Regions from separate parts of the Pseudoxanthomonas sp. LjRoot206 genome, predicted to be linked through region 1. Evidence: riboswitches for the same ligand, from Rfam matches in the RefSeq annotation. Region 1 holds a riboswitch; the other holds the start of a gene.
The links. A riboswitch is a leader RNA that binds a small molecule or an ion and turns the genes downstream of it on or off. The one in region 1 is predicted to bind cobalamin.
Positions count from the first base shown of each region.

Region 1 (5,053 bases):
TCGGGCGCAGCGTCAGTTCGAAACCGGGATCGAGCAGCATCTGCTTGGGTTGTGCGGACATGGTGCGGTGGTCCTGTTCTGCTCCTTCCCCCGCATGCGGGGGAAGGTTGGGATGGGGGCGAACGAAGCAGGTGTGCATCGGCTCGCGTGGAGGATGGGGAAGGGCGCGATCACGCCGGTCGGAGCGCGTCGGTTGGCCTCCTGCGGCTTCGGTCTGCCCCCACCCCAGCCCTCCCCCGCGCGCGGGGGAGGGGGTCGTACACGTGAAGTTGGCGCATCCATGCGCCGGGAACATCCGTGTTCCTGTTCCAGGGGTCGTCGGCCGGAGCCGACGCAGGGGTTAGGTTACTGGCACGCCTCGCACGCTTCCGGGTTCTCCAGCGAGCAGGCGATGGCCTCGGTTGGCGTGTACTCGCGCTTGGGCTCGGTGGCCGCGACGGTGCTGACCGTTGTCTTCGCGATCTTCGTCGCCGGGCGCGAGCGCAGGTAGTACGTGGTCTTGATGCCTTGCTTCCACGCGTACATGTACATGGACGACATCGCGCCGATGTTCGGGCTCTCCATGAACAGGTTGAGCGAGGCCGACTGGTCGATGAAGGCGCCGCGGCCGGCCGCCATGTCGATCAGCGAACGCATCGGCAGTTCCCACGCGGTGCGGTAGACCTGCTGCAGCGCTTCCGGCACCTGCGCCAGGCCCTGCACCGACCCTTCGGACAGCTTGATCGCGTCGCGCGTTTCCGGCGTCCACAGGCCCAGCTTCTTCAGCTCGTCCACCAGGTAGCGGTTGACCTGCAGGAAGTCGCCCGACAGCGTCTCGCGCTTGAACAGATTGGACACCTGCGGCTCCACGCACTCGTAGCAGCCGGCGATCGAGGCGATGGTCGCGGTCGGCGCGATCGCGATCAGCAGCGAGTTGCGCAGGCCGTGTTCCTTGATGCGCTCGCGCAGCGCGTCCCAGCGCTCCGTGTTCTCGGGCACGACGTTCCAGGCATCGAACTGCAGCTCGCCGTTGGCGGCGCGGGTGTCGGCGAACGATGGATGGCGGCCGCGTTCCTGCGCCAGTTCCACCGAGGTTTCCAGCGCGTGGAAATAGATGGTCTCGGCGATCTTCGCCGACAGCGTGCGTGCTTCGGCGCTGTCGAACGGCAGGCGCAGCTTGAAGAACACGTCCTGCAGGCCCATGCAGCCCAGGCCGACCGGGCGCCAGCGCAGGTTGCCGCGGCGCGCGGTTTCGATCGGATAGAAGTTCAGGTCGATCACGCGGTCCAGCTGGCGCACGGCCAGGCGCACGGTCTCGGCGAGCTTGTCGAAATCGAACCAGGTGCGGCCGTTGTCCGGATCGCGGTCGACGTGCTTGGCCAGGTTGATCGAGCCGAGGTTGCACACCGCGGTCTCTTCCGCCGAGGTGACCTCGAGGATCTCGGTGCACAGGTTGGACAGGTGGATCACGTTGCCGGCGCGCAGCGTCTGGTTGCTGGCCGCGTTGCACTTGTCCTTGAACGTCATCCAGCCGTTGCCGGTCTCGGCCAGCGTGCGCATCATCCGGCCGTACAGCTTGCGGGCGGAGATGGTCTTCATCGCCTTGCCCTGCGTTTCGGCCTGCGTATAGGCGAGTTCGAACGCCGCGCCATACAGGTCGGTCAGTTCCGGCACCACGCGTGGATCGAACAGCGACCATTCCTGGTCGGCCTCGACGCGCTTCATGAAGAGGTCCGGGACCCAATTCGCGAGGTTGAGGTTGTGCGTGCGGCGCGCCTCGTCGCCGGTGTTGTCGCGAAGTTCCAGGAAGTCCTCGATGTCGGCGTGCCAGGTTTCCAGGTACACGCAGGCAGCGCCCTTGCGCTTGCCGCCCTGGTTGACCGCGGCGACCGAAGAGTCCAGCGTCTTCAGCCACGGCACGATGCCGTTGCTGTGGCCGTTGGTGGACTTGATCAGCGAGCCGCGCGAACGCACGCGCGTGTAGCTCACGCCGATGCCGCCGCTGAACTTGCTCAGCTGGGCGATGTCGCCGTACTTGGCGTAGATGGATTCCAGCGTGTCCTGCGGCGAGTCCAGCAGGAAGCACGACGACAGCTGCTCGTGCGTGGTGCCGCTGTTGAACAGCGTCGGCGAGCTGGGCAGGTAGTCCAGGTTGCCCATGCGGCGGTACAGGGCCATCGCTTCCGGCACGTCCTCGCTGAGCGCGCAGGCGATGCGCAGGAAGAACTGCTGCGGGGTCTCGATGACCTTGCGCGTGTGCGGGTGGCGCAGCAGATAGCGGTCGTACAGCGTGCGCAGGCCGAAGTAGTCGAAGTGCAGGTCGAGCGAGGCGTCCAGCGCGTCGTTGAGCTTGCGTGCGTTGGTCTGCACGAAGTTCAGCAGGCGGTCGTTGATCAGGCCGACCTCGTGGCCGCGGGTCACCGACTGCGAGAACGCGTGGATCTCCTGGCCGGTGACCTCCTTGGCGATGTAGGCGGCCAGCAGGCGTGCGGCCAGGCGGCTGTACTCGGGCTCTTCGCCGGTCAGCAGCGCGGCGGTGCGGATCGACAGCTCGTCCAGTTCGCGCGTGCTGGCACCGTCGTACAGGCCGGAGATGGTGCGGGTGGCCACGCGCATCGGGTCGATGGCGTGCAGGCCTTCGCAGTTGCGCTGCACCGCGCGCACGATCTTGTTGAGGTCCACCGGCTCGCGGCCGCCATTGCGCTTGGTCACGCTCATCGCGGTGGCGGTGGGCGGGGGTGTCAGCGAGAACGCGTCCTTCTGGGACGGGGTGGTGCCGGCGTCGGCGACGGCGCTGTCGATCTGGGTCACGAAGTTTCTCCATGCGTGGTGCACGCGGCGGCCCGTCCCTCGCGGGGTCGCGTCAGGCCGGATGGAGAGTCACAGTGGGGAAGCGGCGTCGCAGGGACCGAGACCACGCAGACGGACTGCGGGCGCCCTGCTTCGCCAGCCATCTCCCCCCGGAGATTCCGCGGCCGGCACCGCGCGGTGTGCATCGCGCGGCTGTCGGCAGGTCTTCGGACTCATGGGCGCGGAAGGCAGGCCTTCCTCCTAGTCCGCCGCTTCCCGAGGCCAAGCCTCAGTGCTGGTGGCGGGGTCGTTCCCAATTACCGCTGCGGGGCAGTGCCGGAGTGGCGCGAGGCGTCACCGGCTTCCCTTTTCATCCGGAGGCTAGCCACCGCCGGAACCGACAGCCACAAGATAGTGGGGGGTCCGGGAGGCGTCAACACCAAATGTAGTGTGGAACAGCGGGCGTCGGCAGGGCGCGGGTTTCACGGTTTGCAGTGCGCCGTAGGGTGGGCCTCGGCCCACCATCGCACGCGTTCGGCGTCGTGGAGCTGCGACGATGACGTCATTCGGTTCTTGTCGCGAGGCCCGCCCTACGACCGCAGCGCCGCGATCGAGGCGTCCTGCGCCTGCGCGTACAGGGCGAACGGGTCGTGGATCTTCGCGCCCAGGGCGGCTTCGAACGCGTCCTGGTTGGCGTGCGCGTCGTACGCGCGCTGTTCGCCGCCGCCGAGGTTGGACTGGAAGATGCCCGCGGCGCTGACCGGCAGGAAGTCCTCGTAGACGATGGGATCGACGACGGCGTGGCCCGCCTCGACCAGCGCGTCCGGCGTCATGCCCGCGCGCTCGGTGGCCGGCAGGGCGGTGCCGCTGTCGGTCAGGCGGTAACGGAAATAGCCCAGGCCTTGCTGGCGCAGCGTTGTCTCGTCGTCCGGGAAGGCCGCGAACGCCTCCGCCAGTCGCTGCGGATAGTCCGCCGACGTATTGCCCGCACCGCCGGCCTGGCGCACCTGCGCCAGCAGGCGGTCGTAGAGTTCGCGGCCGGCCGGCGTCAGCGCCAGCCCGCGCTGTTCGATCTCGCCGAAGCGCGCGCTGTGGCTGCCGGGCACCAGCGTGCCGGTGGCGTCGGGGAAGGCGACTTCCTCTTCCAGCGCCTTGAAGCTGGTCTGCCGCAGCAGGATCGGCACCGCGCGGCGCGGCGGGCCTTCGATCTGCGCCTTGGCCTGGATGCCGCGCGCCAGCATCGCGGCCTGCGCGGCGTCGATGTCCAGCGTGCGCGGGGTGAGGTGGTTGATGTGCGGGCCGCGGAAGCTGACCACGTCGGCGACCAGCCGGTGCAGGCCGAGCAGCGCGCGGTACGTGTCCAGCGCCACCGTGGCATCGCCGTGCCAGCGGAAGGTTTCCAGCACCTCGGCGACGAAGCGCTGCGCATCCGCGTCGTCCAGTCCGCCATCGCGTTCTGCCTGCGCGACCAGCGCACGCGCGCCAGCGGTGAAGATGTCGCGCCTGGCGAGGATCTTCTCCGCTTCCGCGCGCAGTGCTTCGTCCGCGATCAGCTCCAGCCGCAGCAGCGAGGTGAAGATGCGGAACGGATTGGCCGCCAGCGCGGCTTCCGTCAGCGGGCGGAACGCGGTGGCGTGCACCGGTACGCCGGCCACGGTCAGGTCGTAGTAGCCGACCGGATGCATGCCCATCAGCGCGAACACGCGGCCCAGCATCGCCAGCTCGGCCGGCGTGCCGACGCGGATCGCGCCATGGCGCTCCAGGTCCAGGCGCTCGGTTTCCGCATTGCGCTGCAGGCGCGCCCCCAGCGCGGTATCCCGCTGCAGCGTCGCGTCGTTGATCTCGCCGACCAGCTCGATCAGGTCGCCGTACAGCGGTACCTCGGCGCGATACATGTCGGACATGGCCTGGGCGAACAGGCTGCGGATGCGGTCGGGCGTAACGAAGGCGGTCATGGGGCTCGGCGTGCGGGCGGCGTGGGGCCGCCGGGGGCGCATATTGTCGCCGCCCCCGCGCACGCGGGCCAGTTCAGCGGTCGGCGTCGGCGCCCGGCACGTAGCCCGGCGGACCGAACAGCGTCCGCGCCACCTCGCCCGGTCCACGGGCGCGGCGCAGGTCACGGGCCAGCTTGGCCCAGGCGTGGAAGGCGATCTTCACCGGGTTGTAGCTGCGCACCGGCTCCACCAGACCGTAGCGGATCGGCACGTCGGGCTGCGCTTCACGGCAGGTGCCGAACAGGCGGTCGAACACGATCAGCACGCCGCCGTAGTTGCAGTCCAGGTAG
Region 1 is NZ_JBGFFI010000004.1:330,069-335,121, reverse strand. It holds gene AC04MD_RS14610 (ribonucleotide-diphosphate reductase subunit beta) at 1-61, opposite strand, end outside; gene AC04MD_RS14605 (ribonucleoside-diphosphate reductase subunit alpha) at 346-2,697, opposite strand; cobalamin riboswitch at 2,971-3,186, opposite strand; gene hglS (2-oxoadipate dioxygenase/decarboxylase HglS) at 3,360-4,724, opposite strand; gene AC04MD_RS14595 (sterol desaturase family protein) at 4,798-5,053, opposite strand, start outside.

Region 2 (5,053 bases), on a different contig from region 1:
GCGCGGCGTGCCAGCAGGTTGTCGTAGTTCGCGCCGGCGGTGTGGTTTCGCGGGTCGGTGTGGCTGATCTGCGCGGCGATGTCGAAGCCGGCCAGCGTCACCGCGCCGGTCAGTTCGAGGCCGCGGATGCGCGCTTCGTCGGTGTTCGCCGGCAACCAGTTGCTGTCCAGCGCGATCAGGTCCTCGATGCGCGTCTCGTAGACGTTGACGCCCCAGTTCCACGCATCGCCGTACTGCGACAGCCCGATGTCGAGGGTCTTGGAGCGCTCGGGTTCCAGCAGCGCATTGCCGGAGAACGGGTAGTACAGGTCGTTGAAGGTCGGCGCCTTGAAGCCGGTGCCGGCATTGACCGTCAGCTTGAAGCCGCCGCCGAAGCCGAGGCCCCAGCCCAGGTTGCCGGTGACGTGGTCGCCGAACTGGTCGTTGTCGTCGTTGCGCAGGCTGGCCTGCACCTGCTGCGCGCCGAAGCGGCCCTGGTACTCGATGAACACGCCGGTGTTGTCGCGGCTGTCCACGGGCACGCCGATGGTGTCGTTGACGAAGTCGACGCTGCTGGTGACCTCGTCGCGCTGCCAGTCGGCGCCGGCGCTCAGCAAGTGCTGCTCGCCAAACGCGAAGTCACCCTGCAGCGACGCCGTATCGCGGCGGGTGTCGAACGTGCTGACGTCCTCGCGGGCGGCGCCCGTGCCGTCGTTGAAGTAGTTGTGCGACTTGTCCGACGCGCGACCGACCTGCGCGGTCAGCGTGGTGGCGGCGGACGGCTTCCAGGTCAGCTTGCTGCCCAGCACCTGCTGCACGTTGTCGGCTTCGTTGCCGCCGTAGATGCTGCCGTCGAACTCGTTGAAGGCGTCGGCGTTCAGTGCGTGGCCTTCCAGGGTCAACGCATCGGTCAGCTTGTAGCCGGCGCGGACATTAAGGGAGACGTTGCGGTAGCCGTCGTCATCGGGCTCGTCGGTGAAGCAACCCTGGAACAGCGTGCCCGACCCGCGGCAGGCGTTGATGCCGTCGGTTTCCTGGTACGCCGCATTGGCGCCGATCCAGCCACGCTCGCCGCCGTAGGCGAAGCCACCGCTGGCTTCGCGCAGGTTGTTGCTGCCGCCACCGATGCGCAGTTCGCGCGACAGGCCCTGGGTGCCGCGGCGGGTGAAGATCTGGATGACGCCACCGATCGCTTCCGAGCCGTACAGGCTGGAGCGCGGACCGCGCACGATCTCGATGCGTTCGATCTGGTCGACCGGCAGGTCCTGGAACGACGCCAGGCCGGCGGTCGCCGAGCCGATGCGGATGCCGTCGACCAGCACCAGCACATGGTCGGACTCGGTGCCGCGGATGTTGATCGTGCTCAGCTTGCCCAGGCCGCCCTGGTTGGTGAAGCCGATGCCGGCGCGGCCCTTCAGCAGATCGACGAGCGAGCGCGACTGGCTGCGCTCGATCTCCTCGCGAGTGATGAGCTGGGTCGGCGCCAGGCTGTCCTGCAGCGCGACGTCGGTGCGCGTGCCGGTGACAACGACTTCGTCCAGGTCGGTGGCGTCCTGCGCCTGCGCGGCGAACGGCAGCGCCAGCGCGACCGCGGCGGCCAGAAGGGAAAGGGAATGACGGCTGTGCATCGGATTCAACTCCATCGCGCGCCCCGCGCGCATTGTTCGGCGTGGAGTTGCGACGACGGAGAGGGAACGTTGCGGACAGCGCAGCAGGCGAACGGCGGCGCGGCACGCCGCGACGCCCTCCGCATCGCAACCAGTGGACTCCCAGGCCGGTCTCCGGGCTTGCGAAGGCGTGCCGTACACGCTGCCGGGGCGCCTTCCCATGCGTAGTCGCACAGTGGCCGATGCCGCGGTTGTCTTCGCCTACCGTTGCGGGGGCAGCGCCGGAATGCCGCCTGAGCGGGTCACCGGCTTCCCGTTTCAACCCTTGGCGGAAACACCGCAGGTCACCTGAAAGCGCGCGCAGTATACGCGGGACGACGCGCTTCGCGCCCACGGGGCGGCCCCATCCGGGCAATGCCCTGTAGAAGCGGGCCATGCCCGCGACGCTTTTGTCCGGAATGTCCCGGTGCGGAAGCAGGCCGGCTCGCGATGTTTCTGCGCCGGGTGCTGCGCGAAAGGCATCGCGCCCATGGGGCGCTCCTACAGGCGTGTCTTGCGCGTCACTCGGAAGGCTTGCTCATGTAGGAGCTGGCCATGCCCGCGATGCTTGCTGGCGTCAGTCGTCGCCGCGCGAGTCGAACAGGTTCAGCGACGGCCCGGTGTCTTCCTCGCGCTCGGTGTGCGTTGTGGTCACGGGCCCGGCGGCAGGACGGCCGCGCGGCGGTGGCAGCAGGGCGGCAGCGGCGTCGTAGGCCACCAGCAGCTCGCTGCGGCGGTCTTCGGGCAACTGCTGCCAGTGGCAGTCCAGCAGCGCGCCTTCCAGCGCGTACAGCAGGTTGAGGCTGGGGCGGAAGCCCGCGCGCTTGACCCGGATGAAGGCTTCCACCGCGCCCACCGACTCCAGGTCCTCCTGCGTGCGCAGGCCGACCTGGCGCAGCCAGGCGGCGGACTTGGGGCCGATGTTGCGCAGCTTGGTGCCTGTCATGTCAGCGAATCCACGAAGATGGCGGCGATGCGTTCCATGCCCGCCTGGTCGTCGGCATCGAAGCGCGCCAGGCGTGGGCTGTCCAGGTCGAGCACACCGACCAGTTCGTCCCCTTTCACCAGCGGTACCACCAGTTCCGAGCGGGAAGCCGAATCGCAGGCGATGTGGCCAGGAAAGGCGTCCACGTCGTCCACGCGCTGGGTCTGGCGGGTGCGTGCGGCGGCTCCGCAGACCCCCTTGTCCAACGGGATCCGCACGCAGGCTGGTAAGCCTTGGAACGGACCGACGACCAATTCCCGGCCATCGAAGAAATAGAAGCCCGCCCAGTTGAAGTCCGGCAGTGCGTGGTACAGCAGCGCGGCCAGGTTGGCGGCATTGGCGATCCGGTCCGGTTCGCCGGCCAGCAGGGCACGGGCCTGCTCGGCCAGCTGGGCGTATTGTTCCGGCTTGCTGCCGGTGAGCGTTTGCGAGGCGAATGACATGCGGCCGATTCTACTCCGCGCATCCGCGGGAGGGCCCGATATGATGAGTCACATATGCAAGGCCCGAACGGGCAACAGGGGACCATGGGCATGCGCGGCGACGAGGACGAAGCAGGGTGGCGCGGCCATGGAGTGACGCGACTGGAGGCCTTCGTCGACGCGGCCTTCGCGTTCGCGGTCACCCTGCTGGTCATCTCGGTCGAGCGCATTCCCGACAGCATGGCGGGCCTGCTGCAGGCGCTGAAGAACGTACCGGCCTTCGCTGCCAGCTTCGCGATGGTGGCGATGTTCTGGTACGCGCACGTGCGCTGGAGCCGCCGTTACCGGCTGGGTAGCGTGCCGGCCACGCTGCTCAGCCTGCTGCTGGTGTTCCTGGTGCTGGTCTACGTCTATCCGCTGCGGCTGCTGTTGGGCACCTTCTTCGGCTGGATCACCGGCGGCTGGCTGCCGATGCCGCTATCCGACGCGAACGGGCCACGGCCGCTGGCCTTCATGTTCGTCTTCTATGGCCTGGCGTTCGCGTCGATGTCCGCCTGCATCGGCGGTCTGTACGTGCTGGCCTGGCGAGCGCGTCGCCGGTTGGCGTTGGATGCCGAGGCGGCATCCAACGCCGCCGGAGAAGTCGCCTCGCACGCCTACTTCGTCCTCGTCAGCCTGGTGTCGGTGGTGATCGCGCTGCTGCTGACCGAGCAGTCGCGGTCGTGGCAGGTCGCACTGCCGGGCTGCGTGTACTTCCTACTGTCGTTCGCCGGCCTGGTGCACGTGCGTGGCCAGCGCTGGAGTGCCCAGCGCTGGCCGGAGCGCGCGGATGGATAGGCCGATGGACCGGCTGTTCGTCAGCGGCACCGATACCGGCGTCGGCAAGACCGTCGCCAGCACCGCGCTGCTGCATGCGTTCCGTGCGCGTGGCCTGCGTGCCGTCGGCATGAAGCCGGTGGCCAGTGGCTGCGTGCCGACGGCCGACGGCTGGCGCAACGACGACGCGCTCGCATTGCAGGGTGCCAGCGATCCGGTGCCGCCCTACGGCGATCTCAATCCCTACGCGCTGCCCGCGCCGCTGGCGCCGGAGATCGCCGCACGCGACGCCGGCGTGGACGTGCAGCTCGGCGTGCTGGTGTCCGCGTTCGAGCGCCTGCATCCGCGGGCCGACCTCGTCCTGGTGGAAGGCGTCGGCGGCTGGGCCGCACCGCTGACCGCCACGCTGGACCAGCGGCACCTGGTACAGGAGCTGCGCCTGCCGGTGGTGCTCGTCGTGGGCATGCGGCTGGGCTGCATCAACCATGCGCGGCTGAGCGCGCGGGCGATCCAGGACGACGGTGCGCGACTGGTGGGATGGATCGCGAACGAAGTTGATCCCGACATGGAGCGCCGGGACGAGAACTTCGCCCTGTTGTCGGTGCGCATGCCGGTGCCTTGCTGGGGCCGGCTGCCGTATGCGCCGGACACCGATGCGCGTGTGCTGGCAGCCCATCTGTCGGTGCCCTGACGCGGGTCTCACGCATAAAAAACCCGGCAGCGTGGGGGCTGCCGGGTCGGCCTGCGCGGAGGGAGGGGGAGCCGCGCAATAAACGATGTACGTCTTGTCTTGCGGGCGCGTCTTACTTGCCCTTGGCGGCCTTGGTCGCCTTGGCCACGGAGGCCTGGACGTTGTCGGTCGCGGTCTCGAACTGCGTCTTCACCAGCTGGCCGAAGGCTTCACCGGTCTTCAGGCTCAGGCCGAACACTTCCTGGCTGGCGGCGACGACGCGCTCGGCATTGTCCTTGGCGACCTGCAGGCCCTTCGGCCACAGGGTCTTGTAACCGTCGAGGTCGCGGGTTTCGGCCAGTTCGCCGAAGAAGGCGCTGGTGGCGTCGATGTTCTTCTCGAAGGTCTTCAGCTGCACGCCGAACACGGTCTCGGCGCTTTCCAGGGCCAGGCGGTTGGCGCGCGAAGCGGCGGCGGCGAACTGCTGCGTGAACTGGCTGAAGCTTTCGTTGAATTGCGTGGTCATGGCGGACTC
Region 2 is NZ_JBGFFI010000002.1:353,562-358,614, forward strand. It holds gene btuB (TonB-dependent vitamin B12 receptor) at 1-1,607, opposite strand, end outside; cobalamin riboswitch at 1,735-1,953, opposite strand; gene AC04MD_RS06280 (TfoX/Sxy family protein) at 2,203-2,571, opposite strand; gene AC04MD_RS06285 (GAF domain-containing protein) at 2,568-3,053, opposite strand; gene AC04MD_RS06290 (TMEM175 family protein) at 3,108-3,869, shown strand; gene bioD (dethiobiotin synthase) at 3,874-4,539, shown strand; gene AC04MD_RS06300 (phasin family protein) at 4,652-5,044, opposite strand.
Region 2: another riboswitch for cobalamin. It lies ahead of btuB (TonB-dependent vitamin B12 receptor); the one in region 1 lies ahead of AC04MD_RS14605 (ribonucleoside-diphosphate reductase subunit alpha).